Regions from separate parts of the Pseudomonas sp. CBS genome, predicted to be linked through region 1. Evidence: predicted binding sites of a transcription regulator. Region 1 holds the regulator's gene; each other region holds the start of a gene.
What was found. Region 1 encodes FliA, which starts transcription of late flagellar genes. Its sites were predicted from a motif close to CTAAAGTTTNNNNNNNNNNNGCCGNTAA; they were not measured.
Positions count from the first base shown of each region.

Region 2: the regulator FliA is predicted to act here: its motif matches at 1,904-1,931, upstream of NVB75_RS20700 (methyl-accepting chemotaxis protein).
Region 3: the regulator FliA is predicted to act here: its motif matches at 2,452-2,479, upstream of NVB75_RS01275 (methyl-accepting chemotaxis protein).

Region 1 covers NZ_CP102929.1:2,474,673-2,479,144, reverse strand. Annotated here, with positions in the region: gene flhF (flagellar biosynthesis protein FlhF) at 1-1,290, shown strand, start outside; gene fleN (flagellar synthesis regulator FleN) at 1,396-2,229, shown strand; gene fliA (RNA polymerase sigma factor FliA) at 2,226-2,966, shown strand; gene NVB75_RS10970 (chemotaxis response regulator CheY) at 3,137-3,511, shown strand; gene NVB75_RS10965 (protein phosphatase CheZ) at 3,530-4,318, shown strand; gene NVB75_RS10960 (chemotaxis protein CheA) at 4,330-4,472, shown strand, end outside.
Region 2 covers NZ_CP102929.1:4,493,022-4,497,493, reverse strand. Annotated here, with positions in the region: gene NVB75_RS20700 (methyl-accepting chemotaxis protein) at 1-1,789, opposite strand, end outside; gene NVB75_RS20695 (sigma-70 family RNA polymerase sigma factor) at 2,069-2,569, shown strand; gene NVB75_RS20690 (FecR domain-containing protein) at 2,566-3,549, shown strand; gene NVB75_RS20685 (TonB-dependent siderophore receptor) at 3,655-4,472, shown strand, end outside.
Region 3 covers NZ_CP102929.1:287,631-292,102, forward strand. Annotated here, with positions in the region: gene pnuC (nicotinamide riboside transporter PnuC) at 1-557, opposite strand, end outside; gene NVB75_RS01275 (methyl-accepting chemotaxis protein) at 751-2,385, opposite strand; gene NVB75_RS01280 (undecaprenyl-diphosphate phosphatase) at 2,616-3,446, shown strand; gene NVB75_RS01285 (DUF1294 domain-containing protein) at 3,443-3,826, shown strand; gene NVB75_RS01290 (MmcQ/YjbR family DNA-binding protein) at 3,809-4,171, opposite strand; gene NVB75_RS01295 (LysR substrate-binding domain-containing protein) at 4,168-4,472, opposite strand, start outside.

The DNA of each region.
Region 1 (4,472 bases):
GATATGCGTCAGGCCATGAAACTGGTACGTGATGAGTTGGGCGCCGACGCTGCGATTATCGGTAACCGTCGTATTGCCGGCGGTGTCGAGCTGACGGCTGCCCTGGATTACAAGCCCTCGGCCCTGGCGCCGCGTGTGCCGAACATGGAACTGGAAGACGAGCTGCGCAAGACCGCTTCGCGCATTGTCTCGGCCCAGGCTGAACTGAGCATGCGTGGCGACAGCGACGCTTCCACCAATCGCCAGCTGTTTGCCGGGTTGCCGCTGACGGCGTCCGAGCCGCTGGTAGAGCCGACTTTTGTTGAACCGCCGCGTCCTGCTGCGCCCGCCCCGGCGGCAGCGGTAGACCAGCGGGTATTCGACTCGATGCGTTTCGAACTCAACGGCCTGCGTGAACTGCTGGAAGTGCAGCTGGGCTCGCTGGCCTGGAACCAGTTGCAGGGCAGCCAGCCGCAACAGGCCAACCTGTGGCGTCGCCTGCAACGCATCGGCCTGTCCGGCCCGTTGTCCCGCGACCTGCTGCAACTGACCACGCAAATTGAAGAACCTCGCCAGGCCTGGCGCATGCTTCTGGCCCACCTGGCGCGGATGATCGTCACCCCGGAAATCGAACCCCTGGAAGAAGGCGGCGTGATTGCCATGGTCGGCCCTGCCGGCATGGGCAAGACCACCACCCTGGCCAAGCTGGCCGCACGTTACGTGCTCAAGTACGGCGCACAGAACATCGCGCTGGTGAGCATGGACAGCTACCGCATTGGCGCCCAGGAGCAACTCAAGACCCTGGGCCGCATCCTCAATGTGCCGGTGACCCACGTCGACCCGGGCCAGTCCCTGGCCAACGCCCTCGACCCGCTGCTGCGCAAGCGCGTAGTGCTGATCGACACCGCCGGCCTGCAAGCCAGCGACCCGGCCCTGCGCATGCAGCTGGAAAGCCTGGCCGGGCGCGGGATCAAATCCCGAAACTATTTGGTACTGGCCACTACCAGCCAGAAGCAGGTATTGACCGCCGCCTATCACAGCTACAAGCGCTGTGGGCTGGCGGGCTGCATCCTGACTAAACTGGATGAGACGGCGAGCCTGGGCGAAGTATTGAGCCTGGCCATCAGTCATGAATTACCGGTTGCTTACCTGACCGACGGGCCGCGGATCCCGGATGATTTACATCTGCCGCGCCGTCATCAGTTGGTCAGCCGGGCTGTCAGCGTGCAAATGCAGGAAGAACCGAGTGAGGAAGCGATGGCTGACATGTTTGCTGACCTCTACCACAGCCCGAACAAGCGTGTCGGCTGAGGCAATATGAACACATTGCAAAGTATCTACATCGATGGCCTGCCAGCAGTTCACGCGGCCAACTTATGTAGCCTGCGTCTAAGCAAGACAAGGTAAAGAAATAAAATGGGCAGCATGCATCCCGTACAGGTGATCGCGGTGACCGGCGGCAAAGGTGGCGTCGGGAAAACTAACGTGTCAGTGAATTTGTCCCTGGCTCTGGCAGAGCTTGGCCGTCGCGTCATGCTGCTGGATGCTGACCTGGGTCTGGCGAACGTTGACGTTCTGCTGGGACTGACGCCCAAACATACCCTGGCCGATGTGATCGAAGGCCGCTGTGAGCTGCGCGACGTACTGTTGCAAGGCCCTGGCGGGATTCGCATCGTGCCGGCCGCTTCCGGCACCCAGAGCATGGTGCACCTGAGCCCGGCGCAGCATGCCGGCCTGATTCAGGCGTTCAGCGACATCGGCGACAACCTCGACGTGCTGGTGATCGACACCGCCGCCGGGATCGGCGAATCCGTGGTCAGCTTCGTGCGCGCAGCCCAGGAAGTATTGCTGGTGGTGTGCGATGAACCAACCTCGATCACCGACGCCTACGCCCTGATCAAGCTGCTCAACCGCGACTACGGCATGAACCGCTTCCGCGTGCTGGCCAACATGGCCCAAAGCCCGCAGGAAGGGCGCAATCTGTTCGCCAAGTTGACCAAGGTCACAGATCGCTTCCTCGATGTCGCCTTACAATACGTTGGTGCAGTTCCCTACGACGAGTGCGTACGCAAGGCCGTGCAAAAGCAGCGTGCGGTCTATGAAGCGTTCCCTCGTTCGAAGTGCGCATTGGCGTTCAAGGCTATTGCCCAGAAGGTCGATACCTGGCCGTTGCCCGCCAACCCTCGGGGGCATCTGGAGTTTTTCGTCGAGCGATTGGTGCATCAGACGAGCGCAGGACCGGTGCTATGACAGCCAGCGGCTACAACCTTTACAAGAAGTCGGCACGTGACAGTCAGGTCGAATTGATCGAGCGCTATGCGCCCCTGGTCAAGCGCATTGCCTATCACTTGCTGGCGCGCTTGCCCGCCAGTGTCCAGGTCGAAGACTTGATCCAGGCCGGGATGATCGGCTTGCTCGAAGTGTCGACCAAATACGACGCGAGCAAGGGCGCGAGTTTCGAGACCTACGCGGGGATTCGTATCCGTGGAGCCATGCTCGATGAAGTGCGTAAAGGTGATTGGGCGCCGCGTTCGGTACACCGCAATACGCGGATGGTGAGTGACGCAATTCGCTCAATTGAAGCAAAAACCGGTCGCGACGCTAAAGATCACGAAGTTGCGGCCGAACTCCAATTGAGTCTCGACGATTATTACGGGATTTTGAACGATACCTTGGGCAGCCGCCTGTTCAGTTTCGACGACCTTTTGCAGGACGGCGAACATGAAGGGCTGCACGAGGACGGCGCGAGTGCTCATCTCGAACCGTCACGCGATCTGGAAGATGAACGCTTCCAGCGTGCGCTGGCGGACGCGATTGCCAATTTGCCGGAGCGTGAGCGACTGGTGTTGGCGCTGTACTACGACGAAGAGCTGAACCTCAAGGAAATCGGTGAGGTCCTGGGGGTCAGCGAATCGCGAGTCAGCCAGTTACACAGCCAGTGCGCGGCCCGCTTGCGGGGGCGTTTGGGAGAGTGGCGAGCGCGCTGACAGGCAGTGTGGGGACACTGCGAACGATACCGTCCAGGCTCTGCGCCCGGACGGGCTTGGCCCGTGGTGCGCCCCCGGTAGTCCTTTTTGTGTAACGCCTGTTGATTGATATGGCGCGCCCAGGTGCTGGGCGCGTTTAAGACTGCTTGGAGGTCGAATTGGACAAGAACATGAAAATCCTCATCGTTGATGACTTCTCAACGATGCGGCGGATCATAAAAAACCTGTTGCGTGACCTTGGGTTCACTAACACGGTCGAGGCGGATGACGGCATTACGGCGATTCCGATCCTCAACAGCGGGAGCATCGACTTTCTGGTAACAGACTGGAACATGCCGGGCATGACCGGTATCGATCTGCTGCGCCACGTGCGCGCTGATGAAAAACTGCGCAGCCTGCCTGTGCTGATGGTGACCGCTGAAGCCAAGCGTGAACAGATCATCGAAGCCGCCCAAGCCGGGGTTAACGGCTACGTGGTCAAGCCATTCACTGCACTGGCCTTGAAAGAGAAGATCGAAAAGATCTTCGAACGCATCGGTCATTGATGCTGCCACGGGGGAGCTATGGAGCATAAAGAATCATCGCAGGCCGACTTTGAGTCGACCCTGAAAAAACATGCTCACCAACTTGTCGAAAGCCTTGAAAAAGGCCATTTCGGTGACGCGGTGCAGTTGATCCATGAGCTCAACCAGACCCGTGACCGCGGCCTGTACCAGGAAGTGGGCAAGCTCACGCGTGAGTTGCACAGTGCGATTGTCAATTTTCAGATTGACCCGCACATGCCCCAGGCCGAAGAAATCTCGCAGATCACGGATGCCACCGAACGCCTGTCCTATGTGGTCAGGCTGACTGAGGCGGCGGCCAACCGCACCATGGACCTGGTGGAAAACGCCACGCCTCTGGTCAACGGTATGGCCAGTGAAGCCAAGGCCCTGAGCACTGACTGGGGCCGGTTCATGCGTCGGGAAGTGGGCGCTGAAGAGTTTCGTGAGCTGGCGCGTCGGGTTGAAGGCTTTTTGTCCCGCAGTGAGCAGGAAAACCGCACGGTTTCCAGCAACCTGAATGACATTCTGCTGGCCCAGGACTACCAGGATCTCACCGGTCAGGTGATCAAACGCGTGACCCAACTGGTCACCGAAGTGGAGAGCAACCTGCTCAAACTGGTGTTGATGGCGGGTCAAGTTGACCGGTTTGCCGGCATCGAACATGACCGCGAAGCGATCCTTTCTGAAAAAGATCCACAAAAACACCTCGCCAAGGGTGAAGGTCCGCAGATTCATGCCGATAAACGTGAAGACGTTGTATCCGGGCAAGACGACGTAGACGATTTGCTGTCCAGTTTAGGCTTCTAAGGAGCACACCCATGAGCTTCGGCGCCGATGAAGAAATCCTTCAGGATTTCCTTGTAGAGGCCGGCGAAATTTTAGAGCAACTGTCGGAACAACTGGTCGAGCTGGAAAGCCGACCGGATGATGCGAACCTGCTCAATGCAATTTTTCGCGGTTT
Region 2 (4,472 bases), 2.0 Mb from region 1:
CGCCTTGCTGGTTCAGCAGGTTGATCTGGTTGATGTCGACGTTGAGGGTTTCCACCACGGCAGTCTGTTCCTCGGTGGCGGCCGCTACCGACTGGTTCATCCCGTCGATCTCGACGATCCGCTGAGTCACGCTGACCAGGCGCTCACCGGCCTGGTTGGCGACCTCGACGCTTTCTTCGCTGGAGGTCTGGCTGGCGTTCATCGTGGTCACGGCCTCACGCGAACCAATCTGCAACGAGGTGATCATTTTGTGGATCTCCTCGGCCGACTCTTGGGTGCGGTGCGCCAGGTTGCGGACTTCATCCGCCACCACGGCAAACCCACGTCCCGCTTCACCGGCGCGCGCAGCCTCAATCGCAGCGTTGAGGGCCAGCAAGTTGGTTTGCTGGGAGATGCCTTTGATCACATCCAGGATGTGGCCAATGTTGTCGGTGCTGGCGTTCAGGGTTTCAATCTGTGTGCAGGACAGGCTGATTTTTTGCGAAAGCTCCGACATCGCGAGGATGGTTTTCTCCACCACCTTGCGCCCGTCATCAGCCTGCTCGCTGGCACCGCTGGCGTGTTGCGAAGCATCAGCGGCGTTGCGCGCGATTTCCTGAGTGGCGGCACCCAGCTCGTTGATTGCCGCGGCCACGCTGTTGGTGCGGGCGCTTTGTTCGTCGGAGCCGACGATCGATGCGTTGGACGAGGCCATTACACGCTGGGACAAGTCATGTACTTGGCGGGTAGCCGAGGAAACTTCGGAAATTGACGCGTGAATACGCTCGACGAACTGGTTGAAGGCACTGCCCAAGTCACCGAATTCATCCTTGCTTTCCACGGTCAGGCGGCGGGTCAAGTCACCCTCGCCCTGGGCAATGTCCTGCATGGCGCGACCCATGGTGGTCAGCGGGCGCATCAAGACCTGGATCAGCAGGCTCAGGAACACCGCGATGGCGGCGACTGCAATAAACATGGCGATCAATGCCGAGGTGCGGAACTTGCCCAGCGGTGCGTAGGCTTTGTCTTTGTCGATCGACAGGCCGATGTACCAATCTGCATTCGGCAACCCGCTGATCGGGGTGAAGGACAGGATCCGTTCCTGGCCATTGAGGACCACTTCCTGGCTGACCTTATCGATGCGTACGTTGGTGCCCGGATAGATGTCCTTGAGGTTTTTCATCACCTGGTCCTGGTCCGGGCTGACGATCACCTGGCCGTCACCGCTGACCAGGAATGCATGGCCGATGCCGCCGAAATCCACCGAATTGATGATCTTCACCAGGGTTTGCAGGCTCAGGTCACCGCCAACCACGCCTAGCAGTTCGCCATTCTTTTTCACCGGCATCGCGATGGTCACGATCAGCCCACCTACCGCTGCCATATAGGGCGGCGTGAGCATGGTCTTGTCGGCGGCCACCGCTTGTTTGTACCAGGGACGCTGACGCGGGTCGTAGTCATCCGGCATTTTGGCGTCGGGCCGTTGGGTGAACACACCGTTGGTTGAACCGACGTAGGTGAACTGGAAGTTGGAGGTAAATGCCGACTGGTCGACCAACCCCGGAAGATCGGCAGCGCTGCCCTGGTGGGCCACGTTTTGCGCCAGGCTTTCCAACACCAGTACCCGGCCGCTGAGCCAGTTCTGCACACTGCTGGCGGTCAGCTCACCGGACTGCTGGATAGACGATTCCAGGTTTTGCCGGATGGTGTTGCGCTGCAGGTAGTCGTTGTAGAACGTGAATAACGCGAAGGCCAGAACCACTACGCCTGACGCGGCCAACAGAATTTTATGACTGAACTTGAGATTCATTTCATTGACTTCTTTTTGCCAAAAGGGGGTGAGCGTGCCGGATGCAACATTCCATATAACGGGATAGGCAGACTCTGTGACTGCTCTATTTCGGTGCACGCATGGCTCGTCAGGCTGTCGGCCAAGTCAGGATAAATCTTAGGAATTTGTGAGAAGCATCTGCTTTTTGCGTCAGAAGCCGACCAGCGGTAGCCCTCCGATGGCAGGAGTTGCAAAATTTTTCAGCCTTGCCGACAATGCGACTAATTATCATTTGTGACGCTTTGCCAGGCCGCGTGAATGCCCTCTTCCGAGTACGCAGTACAGACGCTCTACAGCAACCATCATGGCTGGCTGAACACCTGGCTGCGCAGCCGACTGGGCAATGCGGCAGATGCGGCGGACCTGGCGCAGGACACGTTCGTGCGCCTGCTGCAAAAAACCGAACGCTTCGAACTCAAGGCTCCTCGGGCCTTCCTGCGCACCATCGCCCGAGGCCTGGTGATCGATCATTGGCGTCGCGAAGAAATCGAGCGCGCCTATCTGGAGTCCATCGCGCATTTGCCCGACGCCTTGGCACCGAGTGCTGAAGAGCGTGCGCTGATTCTGGAATTGCTGGAGTGCGTCGCCCGGCTTCTGGACGGACTCAAGCCCAAGGTGCGCAAGGCGTTTCTACTGGCTCAGTGCGACGGGCTGACATACAAGCAGATTGCGCAGCAGATGGGCGTGTCGTTGCGCTCGGTGGAGCGGTATGTCGCCGAGGCCCTGTATCACTGTTATGTGCTGCGGTATGAGGCATGACCTCGATGGATAACACGGCGCGCTCCGGGCCCGACCCGCAGGTGGTCAAGCAGGCCATCAGCTGGATGCTGCGCTTGCGTAACAATCGCGCGAATGTCCGGTTGAAGGCGCAGTGCGAGCACTGGCGTGAAGCTCATCATGAACACGAGTTGGCCTGGCAACGCGTGCAGGCGCTGCAACATGAGTTGAGCAGCCAGTTAGCGGCGATTCCTGGCGCCCATGCGGCGCTGGAGAACAGTGCCCAGCGCCTCGGTCGCCGGCAAGCGTTGAAGGTGTTGTCCGGTGTGCTGTTGATGGGCTCGGCGGCCTGGGTCAGCCGAGACCTCACCGGTTGGCAGCGTTGGACCTCGGACCTGGCTACCACCACCGGCGAGCGTCGCAGCGTGCAACTGCCGGATGGCACACGCCTGCAGCTCAACACCGACAGCGCGGTGGACCTGGACTTCAACCCGCAGCAACGCTTGATCACGTTGGTACGCGGGGAAATCCTGGTGACCTGCGGCGCTGTTGCGACCGCACCGTTGCTGGTTCGCACCCGCCATGGCTTGTTCGAAGGCATCAACGGGCGGTTTGTGGTGCGTCAGGACGGTGATTGCACACGCTTGAGCGTGGCTTCAGGCAACGTCGCGATTCATTCACCCCATACCGCCGACGGACTGTTCACTCAAGTGCATGCAGGAGAAAGCTACGTGGTGCGTCAGAACGGGGCCGTTCTCGCGCCGGCTTCGGATATGGATACTGGGGCCTGGGCGGACGGATTGATCGTCACCCGCAACATGCGTCTTGCCGACTTCCTGGCGGAGGTGGGGCGCTATCGCCAGGGCTATCTGGGCTGTTCAAGTGATATCGCAGACTTGCGCCTGTCGGGTGTTTTTCGCCTGGAAGACACCGAGAAGCTGTTGGCAATCCTTCCGCAGACGCTGCCTGTGCGCCTGCGCTATCGCACACGCTGGTGGGTGAGCCTGGAGCGTCAGGCCTGATTATTTCTGTCGCACCTGATTTATTTTTGGCGGCTTTTTTCCGTAAGTCCGGCTTAGACAGTAAGCAATTCAATCTGCCTTCAGCGACCTCTACGGATCTCGACAATGACTGTGCGTTTTTTCAGTAACCCACCCTCTTCCTACCCTTTGCTCGGTAAAGCCGTACGCGCAGCGTTGCTGTCGACCACAATGGGCATCGGCTTGCTGCCGGTGGCCGGTGTCGCGGCTGATAGCGGCGTCGAGCGTATCAGCCAGCGCTATGACATCCCTGCAGGCCCGCTGAGCGATGCGCTCAATCAGTTCGCCCGTCAGGCAGGCATCACGCTTTCCAGCACGCCTGCGCAGACTCAGGGCCGCCAATCTGTCGGATTGCATGGGGAGTATTCTGCCGAACAAGGTTTGAGCCAGTTGCTCAACGGGTCAGGCTTGCAGGCGCAAGCTCAGGACGACGTGAGTTTCGTGTTGCAGGCGCAGCCCGAGAGCGAGGCGCTGACCTTGCCGACCACCGACATCAAAGGCTTCGCCCTGGGTAACGCCTTGGGCAGCATGGAGGGCTACAACGCCACTCACAGCCAGATCGCCACCAAGACCAGTACCGCGCTGCTGGAAACGTCCCAGACGGTTTCGGTGGTGACCCGCGAGCAGATGGATGACCAAGGCTCGCAAACCGTTGCCCAGGCCATGCGTTACACCCCTGGCGTGCTGACCAACCCGTATGGCGCGACTCACCGCTATGACTATGTGGCGATGCGTGGCTTCAACGACGGTTCGGTGGACAACATCTACCTCGACGGTCTGAAATCCATGGGGGACAGCGGGACTTACAGCACCATGCAGGTGGACCCGTACTTCCTCGAGCGGGTGGATATTCTCAAAGGCCCGTCATCGGTGCTCTACGGGCGCAGCTCGCCGGGCGGGCTGGT
Region 3 (4,472 bases), 2.2 Mb from region 1:
TGCAGCGCCGGGTCGGCGCGCCATTCGCGCCAGCCTTGCACGGCGATCACGGTGAACAGGGCATAGAGTGCGGCGGTGAGGTACAGGCCTTTATAGAGGAACAGCCCGACAAAGATCATATCCAGGGCAACCCACAATGGCCAGCACTGCACGCGCTTTTGCGCCATCCACATCTGCGCCACCAGGCTGAAGCCAGTCAGGGCCGCGTCCAGCCAGGGTTGTGCGGCGTCGGTCCAGTGGGCCATGGCGGCGCCCAGCAACAGACTGCCCAGGGCGCCCACGGCCAGGCCTTGCAGGATCGGTTGCAGGCCCAGGCTGGTGACTTGCCGGCCTTGCTTGACCTCGCCGGCGCGGGTCCACTGCCACCAGCCGTAGAGTTGCAGGCCGGCGTAGACGACTTGCAGGAGCATGTCGGAGTAGAGCTTCACATCGAAGAAGATCCAGGTGTACAGCAGCACCATCACCAGGCCGATGGGCCAGCACCACGGGTTCTGTTTAACCGTCAACCAGACAGCGATCACCCCCAGGGCGGCGGCAAACAGTTCAAGCCCGGACATGGCGGTTCCTTGGGGGAGTCGAAGAGGGCGGTGATTGTAACCAGAGTGGTGGGCGCGGGGGTAGATCGTAGATCGTTCCCACGCTCTGCGTGGGAATGCAGTTCCGGACGCTCCGCGTCCCGGCTCTGCGCAACGGTGACGCAGAGCGTCACAGGATGCGTTCCCACGCGGAGCGTGGGAACGATCATCGGCGTCAGACCTTGAATTGGTGAAGAAGGCTGTCGAGCTGTTCACTCAGGCCCTTCAAGTGCGCACTCGCGACGCTGGACTGCTGCGCCGCCAGTGCCGTGCTGTGGGACAAACCGGCCGCCTGGGTCACGTTCTGGTTGATGTCTTCCACCACATGCGCCTGCTGCAACGTGGCGCTGGCAATCGAGGCGTTCAAACCATTGAGATTACGCAAAGCCTGGCCGATGGCGGTGAGGCTCGCGCCGGCCTGGCCTGCTTGTTCGATGGTCAGTTGCGACGCCTGGTGGCTGTCGCTGATGACCTTGACCGCCGCTTCCGAATGACCTTGCAGGCGCTCGATCATCGCCTGGATTTCAGCGGTGGATTTTTGCGTACGCTGGGCCAGCAGCCGCACTTCATCGGCCACTACCGCAAAGCCACGGCCTTGTTCCCCGGCGCGGGCCGCTTCGATGGCGGCGTTGAGGGCCAGCAGGTTGGTCTGGTCGGCGATGGAGCGGATCACTTCCAGTACCCCGCCAATCTGCGTGCTTTCAGTCGACAGCGTACGAATCACCTCCACCGCCTGGCTGATGGTGCTGGAGAGCTGGTCGATGCGTTGCAGGCTGCCGTCGATATTGAGCTGGCCCTGTTCGGCCTGTACCTGGGCATCGCGCATTTCGCTGGCGGCGTGCTCGGCGTTCTTGGCCACGTCCTGCACGCCATAGGTGACTTCGTTGATCGCCGTCGCCACCAGTTCCATTTGCTGCGATTGCTGCTGGCTGCGGTCATGGGCGTCGCTGGCGTTGCTGCCCAGTTCAGTGGATGACTGGCCCAACGCATTGGCGCAAGTCTGCAGCTGGCCGACCACCTGCCGCAACTTGGCGGTAAAGCTGTTGAAGTGCCGGGACAGTTGAGTGACCTCGTCTTGGCCGTGGGTGTCGAGGGTGCGGGTCAGGTCGCTTTCGCCACTGGCGATATTGGCCATCGCGTTCACCGCTTGCTGCAACGGGCGCACGATACTGCGGGCAATCAGCACCACCAGCAGGGCCATGATCACGGCAATCACCAGGCCGACCATTGAGGCTTTCAACACCTGGACCCGGAACTCCCCTTGCACGTCATCGACATACACGCCGGAGCCGATGATCCAACCCCAGGGTTCGAACAGCTGGATATAGGAGGTCTTGGCCACCGGCGCATCGGCCCCGGGCTTGGGCCAGCGGTAATTCACCATCCCGGCGCCCTTGGCCTTGGCCAGGATCACGAACTCGTTGAACACCGCAAAGCCGTCCGGGTCGCGGATGGCCGAAAGGTTCTGGCCGTCGAGCTTGGGGTTGGCCGCGTGCATGATCATCACGGGCGTGAGGTCATTGATCCAGAAGTAGTCGTCCTTGCCGTAGCGCAGGCCACGTACCGCGCTCAAGGCTTGCTTCTGCGCCGCTTCACGGGTCAGGACGCCGCTGGTTTCGAGGCTGTGATAATAAGTCAGAATCCCGCTGGCGGTTTGCACCACACGCTGGGTCTGCTCACTCTTGGCCTGGTACAGGTCGCCATGAATCTGCTTGAGCATAAGCAGGCCGAGGGTTAGCAGCATCAGCACGGCGACGATCAGGATCAGCCAGAGTCGCCGGCTGATAGACATATTGCGCAAACTGTTCATGGTCCTGTCACTCCGTGTTCTTATAATTTTGGGTGCTGCATCGACATTTCCGGCTTGTCTGATAGGCTTTCGGCCCAGAATCAAAAAACCTGAGTCCTGCCCTGATTTTTCACGGAATTTTCGCAGTTCGGCCTTGATTATTTGCACTGTGCTTGCAGCGCACTCTTCGTTAGTGAACGTCTAAAAAATATGAACGAGGCATGCCGCGGGCATGACCTTTGGGGGAATCGATGGATCTTTGGACCGCCGTACAGGCACTGATACTCGGGGTTGTGGAAGGGCTGACGGAGTTTTTGCCGATCTCCAGTACCGGGCACCAGATTATCGTGGCCGATTTGATCAACTTCGGTGGCGAGCGCTTTGAAGCGTTCAATATCATCATCCAGCTGGGCGCGATCCTGGCGGTGGTGTGGGAGTTTCGACGCAAGATCCTCGACGTGGTGATCGGCTTGCCGACCCAGCGCAATGCCCAGCGCTTCACCGTCAACCTGATGATCGCCGTGTTGCCGGCGGTGGTGTTGGGGGTGATTTTCGCCGACCTGATCAAACACTACCTGTTCAACCCGATCACCGTAGCGGCGGCATTGGTAGTGGGCGGCATCATCATGTTGTGGGCTGAGCGTCGCCAACATGAAGTGCACGCCGAAACCGTCGACGACATCACCTGGAAGGACGCCATCAAGGTCGGCTTCGCCCAGTGCCTGGCGATGATCCCGGGCACCTCGCGCTCCGGTGCCACCATTATTGGCGGCCTGTTGTTCGGCCTGTCGCGCAAGACCGCCACTGAGTTTTCGTTCTTCCTGGCGATGCCGACCATGGTCGGCGCGGCGGTGTATTCGGGCTACAAGTACCGCCACCTGTTCCAGCCCGATGACCTGCCGGTGTTCGCCATCGGGTTCGTCACCTCGTTCATCTTCGCGATGATCGCGGTCAAGGCGCTGCTCAAATTCATCGCCAGCCACAGCTACGCGGCGTTTGCCTGGTACCGGATCGCCTTCGGCCTGGTGATCCTGGCCTCCTGGCAGTTCGGCTGGATCGACTGGTCAGCCGTCAAGCCATGAACATCCAGCATCCGCGCTTGAAGGCGCTGGTGTTGATGCTGTTGTGCGCCGCGCCGCTGTTTGGTTCGGCGTTGCTGGGGTACCGCGGGGTTTCGTTGATCCCGCTGGTGGCCTATGGCGGGGTCAGTGTGGTGGCGTTCCTGCTGTACTGGAGCGACAAGCGCAAGGCCCGTGAAAACAGTTGGCGCACCCCGGAAAACGTCCTGCATGCGGTGGAGCTGGCAGGCGGTTGGCCGGGGGCGTTGATTGCCCAGCAGGTGTTCCGCCACAAGACGCGCAAGGTGTCTTATCAGGTGGTGTTCTGGTTGATCGTGTTGCTGCACCAGGTGTTCTGGATTGACCAGTTGTTCCTCGGTGGCACGCTACTCTCGATTTTCTAGCAACAAACCGACCTGCGTGCGCTTGGGCAGCTTGCTCACCACCAATTGGTGGGAACGCTGCAACAGGCCACGCAGTTCTTCAGCGCCCAGCGGGTAGGGCGTTTCCATGATGATCCATTGCGCCCGTGCCAGGTACGGCGCCGGATGGATGCCGGGGCGATCTACATGGCCCAGGAACAACTCCTTGTCGACCTTGAACGCCAGCGAGTCACCCCGCAGGTTCTGCAAGGCAAACATCTTGTTGCCGGCAATCGAAAACACCCGCACGCCGCCCCATTTGTAATCTTCCCGCGCACCGGGCAAGCCCAGGCAAAAAGTGGCGACTTGTTCTTCAGTCATTCTCATAGCAAACGGTCTCCGCAACCTTTGAAGGCGTTATCCAGGTGGTCGATCCAGGCCCGCACGGCCGGCAACACGCCGCGTCGATGTGGGTAGACCGCTTGCAACCAACCGCCCGGCAAGGACCATTCGGGCAGGAGCTGCACCAACTGGCCGCTGGCCAATTCTTCCTCGCAATACATCATGGGTAGCACGGTAAACCCCAGGCCGGCGAGGGCGCAGGCCTTGCGTACCAGGAAATCGTCGATGCCCAATCGGGCTTCCATGACCAGGTCGTGGCTGTTGCCCTCCGGGCTGAGCATGCGGA